Regions from separate parts of the Sphingomonas sp. CFBP 13733 genome, predicted to be linked through region 1. Evidence: riboswitches for the same ligand, from Rfam matches in the RefSeq annotation. Region 1 holds a riboswitch; each other region holds the start of a gene.
What was found. A riboswitch is a leader RNA that binds a small molecule or an ion and turns the genes downstream of it on or off. The one in region 1 is predicted to bind cobalamin.
Positions count from the first base shown of each region.

Region 2: linked by a shared signal. The riboswitch ahead of IFT71_RS03150 (TonB-dependent receptor plug domain-containing protein) and the one ahead of IFT71_RS15035 (HoxN/HupN/NixA family nickel/cobalt transporter) in region 1 are both predicted to bind cobalamin.
Region 3: linked by a shared signal. The riboswitch ahead of IFT71_RS03125 (DUF1636 domain-containing protein) and the one ahead of IFT71_RS15035 (HoxN/HupN/NixA family nickel/cobalt transporter) in region 1 are both predicted to bind cobalamin.

Region 1 covers NZ_JACYUP010000004.1:537,528-542,672, reverse strand. Annotated here, with positions in the region: gene cobN (cobaltochelatase subunit CobN) at 1-655, opposite strand, end outside; gene cobW (cobalamin biosynthesis protein CobW) at 661-1,710, opposite strand; cobalamin riboswitch at 1,848-2,064, opposite strand; gene IFT71_RS15035 (HoxN/HupN/NixA family nickel/cobalt transporter) at 2,225-3,262, opposite strand; cobalamin riboswitch at 3,442-3,654, opposite strand; gene IFT71_RS15030 (molybdopterin molybdotransferase MoeA) at 3,892-5,076, shown strand; gene lexA (transcriptional repressor LexA) at 5,145-5,145, shown strand, end outside.
Region 2 covers NZ_JACYUP010000001.1:737,343-742,487, reverse strand. Annotated here, with positions in the region: gene IFT71_RS03165 (acetyl/propionyl/methylcrotonyl-CoA carboxylase subunit alpha) at 1-842, shown strand, start outside; gene IFT71_RS03160 (MaoC family dehydratase) at 842-1,294, shown strand; gene IFT71_RS03155 (HpcH/HpaI aldolase/citrate lyase family protein) at 1,291-2,115, shown strand; cobalamin riboswitch at 2,174-2,406, shown strand; gene IFT71_RS03150 (TonB-dependent receptor plug domain-containing protein) at 2,589-4,547, shown strand; gene cobO (cob(I)yrinic acid a,c-diamide adenosyltransferase) at 4,547-5,145, shown strand, end outside; gene IFT71_RS03140 (ABC transporter substrate-binding protein) at 5,143-5,145, opposite strand, start outside.
Region 3 covers NZ_JACYUP010000001.1:730,629-735,773, forward strand. Annotated here, with positions in the region: gene IFT71_RS03105 (cobyric acid synthase) at 1-1,039, shown strand, start outside; gene cobS (adenosylcobinamide-GDP ribazoletransferase) at 1,007-1,723, opposite strand; gene IFT71_RS03115 (histidine phosphatase family protein) at 1,720-2,298, opposite strand; gene cobT (nicotinate-nucleotide--dimethylbenzimidazole phosphoribosyltransferase) at 2,295-3,308, opposite strand; gene IFT71_RS03125 (DUF1636 domain-containing protein) at 3,305-3,721, opposite strand; cobalamin riboswitch at 3,819-4,005, opposite strand; gene IFT71_RS03130 (ABC transporter ATP-binding protein) at 4,027-4,812, opposite strand; gene IFT71_RS03135 (FecCD family ABC transporter permease) at 4,806-5,145, opposite strand, start outside.

The sequences.
Region 1 (5,145 bases):
TCAGGTAGGAGCGGTAGAAAATCAGCAGGATTCGCGGCCGCGTCGCGGTCATCGCGAACGCCGCGAGGCACGTCACACCATCCCGCGGCTGCCACCCGCCGACCTCGGGGACCGTCTTCACCCCCGCGACCGGCCCGGCATAGAGCCCCGCCGCCAGCGCCATCTGCGCCAGCGCGGCTTGCGCCGCGACCGCGCCGCCATCGTCGCACAAGGCGGCGAGCCGGCGCAGCGTCGACACCGGCACCGTCGACGCCGCATCGAGCCGCGCGTCGATCCGCCCGTCCGCAGGCAGCACCGCCAGCGCGATCCCCCGCGCCCGCGCCAGTGCCTCGACCTGCTGCAACCCATAAGACCAGTAGGACCGCCCGCCGATCAGCCGGATCACGATCCCCTTCGCGCCCGTGCCTGCGCCACCGTCCAGCGTCCGCTCGACATAGGTATCGACCGACAGCGGATGCGCGAGCGCGGACAGATTGGCGAGCCGAAGCGACGGCAGCGGGTTCCCGTTCGCCGCCGCACGCCGCCACCCGGCCGCGAACGCGCCGAGATCCCCGTCCGAAAAGGACAGGACGACGAGGTCCGCCGGGCTCTGCGCGAGGTCCTGCGGGACCGCGTTTTCCTCCAGCCCGTGGCTTTCGCGGAAGACGACGTGCATCGTCGTCAGCCCTGAAGCGCGACCCGGATCCTTGCAGGGTCGATCCGGTCATGCTCGGCGATCACCACCAGGCGCGTCTGCCGCGCCTCGTCGGCGCGCCATGGCCGGTCATATTGCGTCCGCACCCGCGCCCCGACCGCCTGCACCAGCAGCCGCATCGGCTTGCCCGTCACCGCGGCATAGCCCTTCACGCGCAGGATGTCGGCGTCGCGCGCCAGCGTCTCGATCCGCGCGGCGAGCGCCGCCGGGTCCGCGATCTCGCCGAGGTCGACGATCATGCTGTCGAAATCGTCATGCTCGTGATCGTCCGCGCCATCATGATGCGACGGCCGCGCCGCGATATCGTCCTCCGCCGCCGCGTTCAGCCCCAGCACGACGCGCGGATCGATCACCCCGTCGGTCAGCGCGATCACTGGCAACGCACGCGCGGACTCCGCCGCGATCACCGCGCGCGCCGCGGTGACCCCCGCCTCGCCCGCCAGATCCGCCTTGGTCAGCAGCACCAGGTCGGCACAGGCAAGCTGGTCCTCGAACACCTCGGCGAGCGGCGTCTCGTGATCGACGCTCGGATCGGCGCGACGCTGCGCCTCGATCGCGGCGAGGTCGGGCGCGAACCGTCCCGCGGCGACCGCTTCCGCATCGGCCAGCGCGATCACCCCGTCGACCGTGATCCGCGACCGGATCGCGGGCCAGTCAAACGCCTTGAGCAAAGGCTTGGGCAGGGCGAGCCCCGACGTCTCGATCAGGATATGGTCGGGCCGCGGGTCGAGCGCGAGCAACGTCTCGACGGTCGGGATGAAATCGTCCGCGACGGTGCAGCAGATACAGCCATTGGCGAGCTCGACGACATTCTCGGCCGGGCAATCGGGGATTGCGCACCCCTTCAAGATATCGCCGTCGATGCCGAGCGTGCCGAATTCGTTGACGATCACCGCGAGCCGCCGGCCCCCGGCGTTGCGGATTAGGTGGCTGATCAGCGTGGTCTTGCCCGCGCCGAGAAACCCGGTGACGATGGTAACGGGAATCTTGGCCAGGGTCGGCTGGGGGTCGGTCATGCGATACTCTCCGGGCGTCGGAACGACAGCCACGGACGGACGCACGCCCGCAGCCACACGCGCGCACGACCTGACGGCCGCACGCGTTCGTCGCTCAGACGGAGTACCGTGCCGCGACCATCCCCTGGATCAAGGCAAGAGCGACCATGACGCTGGCAGGTCTCCTGGCTCGCGGGTCGAAGCTCGATGCACGCCTTCCCAGGTCTCGTGACCCAGTGGCTGCCCCCGCATCGGGGGCCTGTGCGTCTCGCTCACCGCTTACAGTTGCAGGGACAGCCGCGGCATTGGGAGGCAAAGCTCCCGCACCGCATTCCCATTCAAGCCCCGAAGGGCACCGGCGCGATCTGTTGAGGTTCGGTAGAACCAAACCTCGGGGTTGGGTTTAGAGGAGTTTGGCGACTGTGCCAATGCACCTGACCTCCGTCATCCTGACGAAAGTCAGGACCCAGAGCTACGCGTAATGCGCTGCCTGGCCCTGGGTCCCGGGTCGAGCCCGGGATGACGACGCTGCTCGTTACCCCCGCACCACCTCGATCTCGTCGAACCGCTTCCACCGGTAGATCGCGAAACTCAGCACCCAGCACGCCACGAACAGCGCGATGATCGCAAAGCCCAGCCCGTTGAAATTCTCACCCAGCGCCGAAGCGACGTCCCACACGCCCCCGCTCAGGCCCAGCTTCGATGCCAGCAGCGCGAGCGTCTCGATTCCGCCGATCGCGATCGCGACGATCGCCGAGATCAGCGTGATCGTGATGTTGTAATAGAGCTTGCGGATCGGCTTCACGAACGCCCATTCATACGCGCCGAGCATCACCACCCCGTCGGCACTGTCGACCAGCGCCATGCCCGTCGCGAACAGCACCGGCAGCACCAGCACCGTGCCGATCGACAGCCCGTCCGCTGCCTGGCTCGCCGACAGGCCGAGAATCGCGACTTCGGTCGCGGTGTCGAACCCCAGCCCGAACAGGAAGCCGAGCGGCGCCATGTGCCAGCTGCGCGTGACCAGCCGGAACATCGGCCGGAACAGCCGCGCGAGCAGCCCGCGATTGCCGAGCAGCAGGTCGAGATCCTCCTCGACATAACGCCCGCCGCCGCGGACATGGCCGAAGGTCCGCCACACCGATCGCAGGATGATCAGGTTCATCGCCGCGATCGTGAACAGGAACAGCGCGGAGACCAGCGTCGCGATCACCCCGCCCGCCTGCTTGAACGCCTCGAACTGCGCCAGCGCGCTCGCGGTCAGCGCGATTCCGACCGCGGCGATCAGGACGATCGCCGAATGACCGACCGCGAACCAGAAGCCGACCCCGATCGGCCGTTGCCCGTCCTGCATCAGCTTGCGCGTCACATTGTCGATCGCCGCGATATGATCCGCGTCGACCGCATGCCGCAGCCCCAGCCCCCAGGCGAGCATCGCGGTGCCCAGCATCAGCGGCTGCGCCTGGAACAGCGCGAACGCCCATCCCCAGGCGGCGATATTGGCCGCCACCAGCATCGCGAACATCCAGCCGATCCGGTGTCGCGTCGAACGACCGGCGGTCCGCCCGGTCATGATCTTGGTCATTGGCACATCCCCGGCGTCCGACGAGGACGGGGGCCTGCCGCGAACGACCGGGACGCGCGCCGACCGGACGCCCTGAGCGGCCGGCATGCGTCGCCGATGCGGCCCCCGCCGCATGGTCGTCGCTCAGACGGCGTTCACCGTGCCTCGGCCACCCCCTGGACCGGGACAAGAGCGACCAGACGCCGGCAGGTCTCCTGGCTCACGGGTCAAGGCTCGACGCACACCTTCCCAGGCCATCGGCCCAGTGGCTGCCCCCGTCGCAGGGGGCGCGTGCGTGTCGCTCGCCGCTTACAGTTGCAGGGACAGCTGCGGTCTTGGGGCAAACCCCGCACCGCATTCCCATTCAAGCCCCGAGGGGCACCGACGCGATCTGTGCGGATCCGGCTTGCGTCGGACCTGCGCCACAGGGCTAGCGCGTTTTGCCTGCGCTGACGACAGGATTTGCGCGCGACGCAACGCAGGGCATGTCGTCCCATCTCACCGCAACGTCTGCCTTACCTCGTACGTTGATCGCATAACCGACCGGTGTCCTGCCGGTCGCGGCGTTGCCCGCTTTCCGCCCCGCGGCATTCGTGCGAGCAGCGCAGACCTTCATCGCCCCGCTGAACGGAGCCCGCATGCGCCCTCTCGTCCCCGTCGCCGAAGCCCAGTCCCGCCTCTTCGCCATGGCATCGCGCGTGCCGGCCGAAACCGTGCCGCTGCGCTCCGCGATGGGTCGCTGGGCGGCGGAGGACATTCTCGCCCGCCGCACCCAGCCTGCGACCGACCTTTCGGCGATGGACGGCTATGCGATCCGCTACGCCGATCTGCCCGGCCCCTGGACCGTCATCGGCGAGAGCGCGGCCGGCCGCCCCTTCGCCGGCACGCTCGCCCCGGGCGAGGCGACGCGCATCTTCACCGGCGCGGCGATGCCGCCCGGCGCTGATACCGTCCTTGTTCAGGAAGAGGCCGCGCGCGACGGCGACCGGCTGATGCTCGACGGCGAAGGCCCCGCCTTTGAAGGCCGCAACACACGCCGCAAGGGGCTCGACTTCGCGATCGGCACGCGGCTGATCGCGGCCGGCGATCGGCTGACGCCCGCGCGCATCGCGGTCGCTGCGACCGGCGGGCACGGCGCGCTGTCGGTCGGCCGCCGGCTGCGCGTCGCGGTCGCCGCGACGGGCGACGAACTCGTCCCGCCCGGCTCGACGAACGATCCCGTCCCGCTGCCGGAATCGAACGGCATCATGCTCGCCGCGATGCTTGCCGATCTGCCCGTCGACATCGTCGATCTGGGGATATTGCCTGATAGGCTCGACACGCTGCGTGACGCCTTTGCCGGGGTCGATGCCGATCTACTGGTGACCACGGGGGGCGCGTCGGTCGGCGATCACGACCTCGTCCGCCCCGCGATCGAGGCGGCTGGCGGGGCAATCGACTTCTGGCGGATCGCGCTGCGCCCGGGCAAGCCGATGATGGCGGGCGCGCTCGGGCGGACGATGCTGCTCGGCCTACCTGGCAATCCCGTCTCCGCCTTCGTCACCGCCATCCTCTTCGTCCGCCCCGTCGTCGCGCACATGCTCGGCGCGCGCGATCCCCTGCCGCAGACGACGCACGCGCTGCTCGGCGAGGATCTTCCGCCCAACCAGTCGCGGACCGACTATATGCGCGCCGAACTGCGCGACGGCCGCGCCTATGCCTCGACCATCCAGGACAGCTCGATGCTGCTGACGCTCGCCCGCTCGTCCTGCCTGATCATCCGCGATGGCGACGCGCCGGCGGCGAGGGCGGGCGACTCGGCGGAAATCCTCGTCATCGCGTGACGTCACCGCTTGACGAAGCTGCAAGTGTTCCATAGAAGTTCCTCGTCTGTTCCGGACGGAGAACCGTTA
Region 2 (5,145 bases), on a different contig from region 1:
ATCTTGCGATCCGCGGCTGGGCGATCGAGGCGCGGCTCTATGCGGAGGATCCCGCCAAGGGGTTCCTGCCGTCGATCGGGCGGCTCGAGGCGTTCGATTTGGGTGATGCGACGCGGGTCGATACGGGTGTCGAACAGGGGGCGGACATCTCGTCCTATTACGACCCGATGATCGCCAAGGTGATTGCCTGGGGCGACACGCGTGAAGCTGCGCGTGAGACGTTGGCGAAGGCGCTGGACAAGGCGGTCGTCTGGCCGGTCCGGTCGAATGCGGGGTTTCTCGTCCAGGCACTCGATCACCAGGATTTCGTCGCCGCAACGCTAGATACCGGGCTGATTGCGCGCGAGGGGGCGGCGCTGATGCCCCCGGCGCAGCCCAGCGAGGAAGCACTGATCGACGCCGCGCGCACGCTCGTACGCGCCGAGCCGATGGCGGGTTTTCGTCTCAACGCGGCCCCTTTGAAGGCCGCGCGGTTCCTGCTCGACGACGACGCGGTGACGATCGATCTCGACGGTCGCGGCGTCGATGCACCGGTCGATGCCACCCTCGTTTCCGATGCCGGGCAGACCTGGCAGTTGCGGCCTTGGCGTGCGTCTGGCGCGGCGATGGGGGCGGCAGCGGACGGCGCTATCTTGTCACCGATGCCGGGACGGATCATCGCGGTCGACGTGGCGGCCGGGGACCGTGTCGCAAAGGGGCAGAAGCTCGTGACGCTGGAGGCGATGAAGATGGAGCATTCGCTCGTCGCGCCGTTCGACGGGACGGTTGCCGAACTGACCGCGATCGAAGGCGGGCAGGTGAGCGATGGCATGGTGCTCGCGCGTATCGAGAAGGATGACTGATGGCCGGCCGCTATTTCGACCGATGGGCAGTCGGCGACCGGATCGTCCATGAGATCCGCCGCACCGTCACGGAGACGGACAACCTCCTGTTTTCGACGATGACGCACAATCCGCAGCCGCTGCACCTCGATGCGGAGGCGGCGAAGGCGAGTGAATTCGGCCAGATCCTCGTCAACGGCACCTTCACCTTCGCGCTGATGGTCGGCCTGTCGGTCAGCGACACGACGCTCGGGACGCTCGTCGCCAATCTCGGTTACGACAAGCTCGTGCATCCGAAACCCGTCTTCATCGGCGACACGATGCGCGCCGAGACCGAGGTCGCCGAGCTTAAGCCCAGCCGGTCACGCCCGAACGCCGGGATCGTCACATTCATGCACCAGCTGATCAACCAGCGTGACGAGATCGTCTGTCAGTGCCTCCGCTCGGCACTGCTGCTGCGGACGCCGGCATGAGGTTGCGCTCGCTGCTGTTCGTGCCCGCAGACCGGCCCGAGCGTTTTGCGAAGGCCGCGGCGAGCGGGGCGGATGCCATCATCCTCGATCTGGAGGACTCGGTCGCGCTGTCCCGCAAGGCCGTTGCCCGCGAGGCGGTCCGGGCCACGTTGCAGGACCACACCGACGTCGTGCGGATGGTGCGGATCAATCCCGTCGACTCCGGGTGGCTGGACGACGATCTCGCTGCCGCGAGGGACGCCGATGCGATCATGCTGCCCAAGGCGACGGGACCCGCGACCGTCCTCGCGCTGGTCGAGGCTTATGGCGATGACTGTCCGCCGATCCTGCCAATCGCGACCGAAGTGCCCGCCGCGATCTTCACACTGGGCGAATATGCGCGGGTCAACGACCGGTTATGTGGCCTGACCTGGGGCGCAGAGGACCTGCCCGCGGCGATCGGCGCGGCGACCAGTCGTGAGGACGACGGGTCCTATACCGAACCCTATAAGCTCGTCCGATCGCTGCTGCTGTTCGGCGCGCATGCGGCGGACGTCGCGGCGATCGAGACGGTCTATCCTGCAATCGCGGACATTGACGGGCTGGCAGCCTATGCCGCGCGCGGCAGCCGTGACGGCTTTACCGGCATGATGGCGATTCATCCGTCGCAAGTCGCCACGATCAACGCCGCGTTCACGCCGGATGCGGCGACCGTTGCACATGCGCACGCCGTCGTCGCTGCGTTTGCAGCGGCTCCCGAGGCGGGCGCGCTGCAGCTCGATGGGCGGATGATCGATGCGCCGCACTTACGTCAGGCGCGGGCGATCCTCGCGCGACTCTAGGCCCATTGGCGGCAGGAATTTTCTGCGCTACCGTCGCCCTGCGAAACCGGTGAAGGCCGGGGTCGCAGATCGCGTCGGTGCCCCTCGGGGCTTCAAAGGGAATGCGGTGCGGGAGGCGGTCCTCCTCATGCCGCGGCTGTCCCTGCAACTGTAAGCGGTGAGTGCGGTGCGCATGTCCCTTCATCATGGGGGGGCGACCACTAGGCCTGAGCGTAAGCGCAGGGCTCGGGAAGGTCGCGTACCGGGCGTCGACCCGCGAGCCAGGAGACCTGCCGGCGCTCGGTCGCTCTTGCCATGGTCCAGGGGATGACCGCGGCACGGTACTCCGTCTGAGCGACGAACCATGCGGCGGGGGCCGCATCGGCGCGCGTGGCGGGTGCGGTTCGGCGTACACCCCAAGCGTTGCGCCGGCTGTCCGTGGCATCGGACGGCAGGCCCCGGCCGGTCGCTCGTGACGCCGGGGGTATCGTTTCATGACCAGAGTTTTCGTTTCGCTTGCGGCGCTCGCGACCGCCACGGCCTTTGCATCGCCGACCGCGGCCGAGCCCGATCCGGTTACTGCGGCGACGGGCGAGGCGGCAGCGGGCGCCGCCGAGCTGGTGATCACCGCATCGCGATCGGGGGACGCGGTTCCCGCCGATCAGCTCGGAGCGTCGGTGACGGTGCTCGACGCCGCCACGCTCGACCAGCGGCAGACCCGGATCGTGTCCGACGTGCTGCGCGACGTCCCCGGACTGGCGGTCAGCCGGACCGGCGCGGTCGGGGGGACGACGCAGGTCCGGATCCGCGGATCGGAGGGCAATCACGTGCTCGTGCTGATCGACGGGATCGAAGTGTCCGATCCCTATCAGGGCGAATATGACTTCGGCACGCTGATTGCCGACGAGGCGGCACGGGTCGAGGTGCTGCGCGGCCAGCAATCGGCGCTGTACGGGTCCGACGCGATCGGCGGCGTCATCCAGTATCTCACGCTCAGCGGCGCGGAGGCCCCGGGCGTATCGCTGCGGGCCGAGGGGGGATCGTTCGGCACGTTTTCGGGCGGCGCCCGGGTCGCGGGCGTGGCGGGCAATCTCGATTACGCGCTATCGAGCTCGACCTACCTCACCGACGGCACGCCGACCGCGCGGGGCGGATCGCGCGACATCGGCGCGAAGAGCGTCGGCGCGACGGGCAAGCTCAGCTGGTCGCCGACCGACACGCTGAAGGTCACGGGCGTCGGGCGCTATAGCTATACCGATGCCGACAGCAACGACACGGCATTGAGCGGCCCGCAGTTCGGCACGATCGTCGATACGCCAGGCGCGCGCAGCACGGTCGAGGCATATTACGGGCTGGTTCGCGCCGAACTCGCGCTGGCGGATGGCCGCTGGACGAATGCGCTCAGCGGCCAGTTTGCCGATACGACACGCCGGGCGCTGGTCGACGATGCCTTGAGCTTCGGCAACAAGGGACGCCGGTACAAGGGATCGTTCGAAAGCGCCTTCCGGTTCGGCACCGATCGCATCCGGCATCGGCTGACCGCCGCAGTCGATGTCGAGCGTGAGGAATTTCAGACGCTTAGTCCGGTCCCTTCGGAGTTCGTCTTCACAGGGCGGCGGCACACCGACAATGTCGGGATCGTCGGACAGTATGACGTCGTGATCGACGACGCGCTAGCGATCGGCGGATCGGTGCGGCGCGACGAGAATAACCGGTTCGACGACACCACCACCTACCGCGCGCAGGCGAGCTATCGCTTTGCGACCGGAACGCGGGTGCGCGGCGCCTACGGGACGGGCGTGAAGAACCCCGGCTACTTCGATCTCTTCGGCTATTCGGACGGTCGTTATATCGGCAACCCCAACCTCAAGCCGGAAAAGTCAAAGGGGTGGGAAGCCGGGGTCGAACAGGCTTTCGGGGGGGATCGTGCGACGATCGGCGCGACCTATTTCGACAGTCGGCTGACGAACGAGATCTTTACCACCTATCCCGCCCCCGACTTCGTCGCAACGCCCGGCAACCGCGATACGCGATCGACGCAGCACGGCGTCGAGGTGTTTGCCACAGCGCAGCCGATTGCGCAGTTGCGCTTCGACCTCGCCTATACCTATCTGAAGGCGCGCGAGGACGGGGGCGTGGAGATCCGGCGCCCCAACCATATCGGCAGCGTCAACATGACCGCGTTCAGCCGCGACCAGCGCGCCTCGGCAACGCTCACCGTCAGGTATAACGGCAGGCAGCAGGACGACGCCTATACCGATCCGAGCTATGTCCCTGTCCGCGTTTCGCTCCAGGAATATGTCCTCGTCAACCTGAACACGGCGTACAAGCTGACGCCCCGGCTATCGGTCTTCGGTCGGGTCGAAAACCTGTTCGACGAGCGGTACGAGGAGGTGTTCAGCTATGTCGGTCAGGGTCGCGGTGCCTATGCCGGCGTGAAGGCAGCATTCTGATGCGGAGCGAGGCGGAGCACACGGCGCGGATGGCCAAGAAGAAGGTCGTCCAGGACAAGATCGTCGCGGCCAAGACGATCGAAAAGGGCCTGCTCATGGTCCACACCGGGCCGGGCAAGGGTAAGACCACCGCGGCGCTCGGCATGGCGGTGCGGATGATGGGGCACGGGCGAAAGGTTGGGATCGTACAGTTCGTCAAGGGTGCGATGACGACCGGTGAGAAGGTCATCTTTGACGCCTTTCCCGATCTGGTCGAGTTCAAGCCGATGGGCGAGGGCTTTACCTGGGATACGCAGGATCGGGCCCGCGATATCGCCGTGGCGCGCGAAGGGTGGGACGAGGTCCGCCGGATGATCCTCGACCCGAGCTATGCGATGGTCATCGCCGATGAGATCAACATCGTCCTGCGCTATGACTATCTGCCACTCGACGAGGTACTTGCGGGGTTCGCGGCGCGACCGGCGATGACGCATGTCGTGGCGACGGGGCGCAACGCGCCCGATGCGTTGATCGCCGCGGCGGATCTCGTCACCGAGATGGGGCAGGTCAAGCATCCGTTCCGGGGCGGGGTCAAGGCCCAGGCCGGCGTCGAGTTCTA
Region 3 (5,145 bases), on a different contig from region 1:
CGCGCGCGCCGCGGGCGTCCCCGTCATCCTGATCGGCGACATCGACCGGGGCGGCGTCATCGCCTCGCTCGTCGGCACGCGTGCGGTGATCGATCCCGCCGACGCCGCGATGATCCACGGCTTCCTCGTCAACAAGTTTCGCGGCGACCCCGCGCTGTTCGACGACGGCTATCGCGCGATCGAGGCGCGGTCGGGCTGGCGCGGCTATGGCGTCATCCCCTGGCTGCCCGAGGCCGCCCGCCTGCCGAGCGAGGACGCGGTCATACTCGAACGCCGCCCCGGTCACGGCCGGCAGGACGGCCAGGTCGTCATCGCCTGTCCGATCACCCCGCGCATCGCCAATTTCGACGATCTCGATCCGCTGCGGCTCGACCCCGACGTCACTTTGGTCATGGTCCCGCCCGGCGAACCGATCCCCGACGCCGACATGATCATCCTCGCCGGCTCCAAGGCGACGATCCCGGACCTCGCCTTTCTGCGCGCGCAGGGCTGGGACATCGACATCCATGCGCATCGCCGCCGCGGCCGCCCGGTGCTCGGGCTTTGCGGCGGTTATCAGATGCTCGGCCGCAGCATCGCCGATCCGGACGGGCTGGAGGGTCCCGCCGGTATCGCCCCCGGGCTCGGCCTGCTCGACGTCGCGACGATCCTGTCCCCCGCCAAGACGCTCGAACGCGTCGCCGGCACCGCGATCGGCGCACGGTTCGACGGCTATGAGATCCATATCGGCAAAACCACCGGCCCCGACACCGCGCGCGCGCTCACGACCCGCGACGATGGCCGCCGCGACGGCGCGGTCAGTCCCGACGGGCTCGTCTCCGGCAGCTATGTCCACGGCCTGCTCGGCCTCGCGGATCAGCGTCGCGCCTGGCTCAGCCGGCTCGGAGTCGATGCGGTCGGGCCCGATCATGCGGCGTCGATCGACGCCGCGCTCGATGCGATTGCCGAAACGCTCGAACGCCATCTCGATATCGACGCGCTGATCGCAGTGTCGAAGCTCGCGGGGTCAGACGCGGCCGGCAATGGCAAGCGCGACTAGCATCCCGGTCTCGACGAATTCGATCCCCGCGCCGTGGCAATCCCCCGATACGCCCCCGACCCGCCGGATGAGCCACCAGCCGAATAGCGCGATCAGTGCAGGGGCCCCTGCAACGGCATGCACAGGCACCCCTAAACACCCTGTTACGCACCCCCAAAAGACCAGATCGTGCACCCTGATCTTCCCTGCCACCATCCCTCCCAGCCCGCCCTCCCGCAGCAGCGGCACCCACCGCGCCCAGCACAACGGCCCGATCCGCGCGAGCATCGGGACGACGATCACGACCGCCCATCCCTGACTCGAAACGGCATGCAATAAGACAAGTTTTGCAATAAGTTGCAGCGCGATCATCACAACGCCGAAGCTGCCGATATGCGGATCCGCCATCACCGCGATCAGCCGGTCGCGATTGCCATGCGCGGCACCCAGCCCGTCTGCCAGATCTGCCAGCCCATCCAGGTGCAAAGCCCCTGTAATCGCTACCCAAATTACCAGCGCGGCGAGCGCACCGGTCCACGGATCGACCTGCGCGCCGACCCACCCCGCCGCCGCGACGACCACCCCGATGCACGCCCCGACGACCGGATACCACCGGATCGCCGCAGCAAAATCCTCAGCGTCCGCAGCAACTTGCGGCACCGGCACGCGCGTCAGGAAGCCGAAGGCGACGATCAGCCGCTTCACGAAACCGGATCCGTCTGCAGCGCCACGATCTGCGCCGTCCGGTCCGGCCAGATCCGCAATGTAATCAACGCCGCATAGGGCAAATCGAACGCCCAGAGCTCGCGCGACCCGAACCCGCACAGTGATTTCAGCGCCGCCCGGATCGCCCCGCCATGTGTCACGATCAATGAGGTTTCAGGTGTAAGGTCTTCGATCGCATCGGTAATTCTCGCGACCAGATCGCTCCACCGTTCCCCACCCGGTGGCGGTGCACCGTCCGGATCGTCCCAAAACCGCTGCAACGCCGCAGCTTCGATCTCCGCCGTAGCCAGCCCGTCCCAATCCCCGAAATCCAGCTCCCGCCACCGCGCATCAGTCGTCGGAGCCAGCCCCCGCTCCCGCCCGATCGCATCCGCGATAGCCTGCGATCGCCTGAGATCAGAACAGACGATCTGCTTGAAACTCAGCGGTTTTACCCGCGCGAAACAGGCCACCAGCCCCTCCGCCGTGACCGGACTATCGGTCCGCCCCAGCATCCGCCCGGTCAGTTTAGGCGCGCCATGGCGCAGCAGGTGGAGCAGAAACGGCCCACTCACGCCACCGACACCCCCGCCTCGGCAAACGTCGCCATCCCGTCATGCGCCGCCAACGCCGACCGAATCACTCCCACCGCAACCGCCGCCCCGCTTCCCTCCCCCAGCCGCATCCCAAGTCTCAGTAAAGGCTCGAGTTTCAGCGCTTGAAGCAATCGCTCATGCCCCGGCTCGGCCGAACAATGCCCGGCAATGCAATGCTCTGTGATGCCGGGATACGCCGCCGCAATCGGCGCGATCGCCGCCGACGAGATGAATCCGTCCAGCACCACCGGCACCCCCGCCAGCCGCGCCGCCACCACCGCGCCAGCGATCGCGACGATTTCACGCCCCCCCACGCGCCGCAACGTCTCGAACGGCGTACGCGGGCAATCATCATGCCGCGCAATCCCCGCCTCGACCACCGCAATTTTCCGCGCGATTCCCGCCACATCAACCCCCGTCCCCGGCCCAACCCAGTCCGCGGCGGTTCCGCCGTAACTGCGCAGACACAGTGCTGCGGCCGACGTAGAATTCCCGATTCCCATCTCCCCCACGACAAGCATGTCGAGCCCCGGCACGACGACGTCGGCGCCAATGTTGAGTGCGACGAGACACGCGGTTTCGTCCATCGCCGATGCCGTCGTGAAATCCGCCGTAGGGGTTTCCAGATCGATGTCGGCGATGATCAGCTCGAGCCCGACGGCATCCGCCAGCGCATTGATGGCCGCGCCCCCATGGCGGAAATTCTCGACCATCTGTGCGGTCACGGAAACCGGGAAAGCGCTGACCCCGTGCACCGCAACGCCGTGATTTCCCGCGAAAATTGCCACCCTCGCGCGCTCGAACCGCGGCCGCTCGCGCCCCTGCCAGCCCGCCATGAAGACTGCGAGGTCTTCAAGTCGGCCGAGTGATCCGGGCGGCTTGGTCAACTGTGCTTGCCGCAGCGATGCGGCCCCTCGCGCGGCTTCGTCTGCCGCAGGAAGGGCCTCCAGCGCCGCCTCGAACGCCGCGACCGTCGGGAAAAGCGTCACTGCGCGACATAGCCGGCGGGGGGCGTCCGGGTGATGAAATGCCCCTTGATCCCGGCCGGCCACTGGCGGAACGGCACCTGCCCCTCCGCACTCTCCGCATGCAGCACGGCATAATCGAGGATCGCGCGCGCCGCCTCCTCATCCGGGGTAAAGCGCCCCAGAACATAGCCGATTTTTGCCGGGCCGCGGACATGGATAGTGCAGAAATCCTGACAGGCGAACAGGCACGGCATCGCCTGGACCGCAATCCCGGCATAGCGCGGATCACTCGCCTGGACCGCCTGCAACGCCGCGACGAGTCTCGCACCGCCGCGCATGCCCTCGGCATCGTCCTTCGCATCGGTGGACGCGCGGCAGGTGCTGCAGGCGACGACGGCCGCACCGTCTTCGGCGGGAACCAGTAGATTTGGCATTGAAACCCCATGACATACGCGCCCGCGGCACAGGCCGCAGGCTGGTTATGTCGTCGCGCGGGTTTACCCCCGTCCGCTCGGCGCACCCTGGCCGGACGAAAGACGACTGCGACGGGCAGGTCTCCTGGCTCACGGGTCACAGCCCTTCGCGCCGCCTTCTCGGGACCGGGATCCCAATGGCATGATGGCACGATGGCTCGCCGCTTACAGTTGCAGGGGCAGCCGGGGTTCTCCCGTTCCCTTTTCATCCCCGTCGCCGGGGAACCTGTCGCGGTCAGAGGGATAGGCCGGGCGAGCGGCCCGGGTCAATCGCCCTGCGCGCTGTCACGCGTCAGCGGTACCACGACCGGTACGCCCTCGATCGATCCGAACCACGCCCGAACACCATAGGTTTCACGCAGCCGCGCCGGCGTCAGCACTGCCGACGGCGCGCCGTGGGCGACGAGCCGGCCCGCGTCTAGCACGAGGATGCGATCGCAATAGCGTGCGGCGAGCCCCAGATCATGCAGGACGGCGATCACCAGGACACCCCGCGCGGCCTGCGCCCGCAGGATCTCCATGACTGCGATCTGATGCGCGGGATCGAGCGACGCGAGTGGCTCGTCGACGATCAGCGCCGGCGCCTCCACCGCGAGCGCCCTTGCCAGCAGGACGCGGGCCCGCTCGCCCCCCGAAATCTCGGTCGCGACACGCGCCGCAAGCATGGTCACGTCCGCCGCTGCCATCGCACGGGCAATCGCATCACGATCCTGCTGAGAAATGCGCGACAACGGTGCGAGATGGGGCAAGCGGCCCAGCGCGACGAGACGTTCGACGCTCAGCGGCCAATGAAGACTTTGACCCTGCGGCAGATACGCGACCGTCCGCGCAATCTCACGTCGCGAGCGCTCCGCCAGCGGAACCCCGTCGAGCAGGATATCTCCCGTAGCGGGAACCAGCCCGAGAAGCGCCTGGACCAGCGTCGATTTGCCCGCCCCATTGGGGCCGACGATCCCGATGAGCGCGCCGCCCTCTGCCGAGAAACTGACATCGTCGACCACGACCCGCCCTGCACGGCGGACGCTGAGGCGGTCCGCGGTGAGGGCTACCATAGCCGCCGCTCGCGCATCAGGTGGACGAGGAACACCGGCACGCCGAGAAACGCGGTGACGACCCCGAGCTTGAGTTCGTTCGACGTCGGGATCACCCGGACCAGCACGTCGGCAAAGGTGAGCAATGCGGCCCCGCCCAGTGCGGAGGGAAGCAGGATCGCCGACGGCGAACGATCGGTCATCGGCCGGACGAGATGCGGGACGATCAGGCCGATGAACCCGATCGCGCCCGATACCGCGACCGCCCCGCCGACCCCGATCGCCACCCCGACCAGCAACCGCATGAGCGTCCGACGCAGATCGACGCCTAGCGCGCGTGCGCCATCCTCGCCG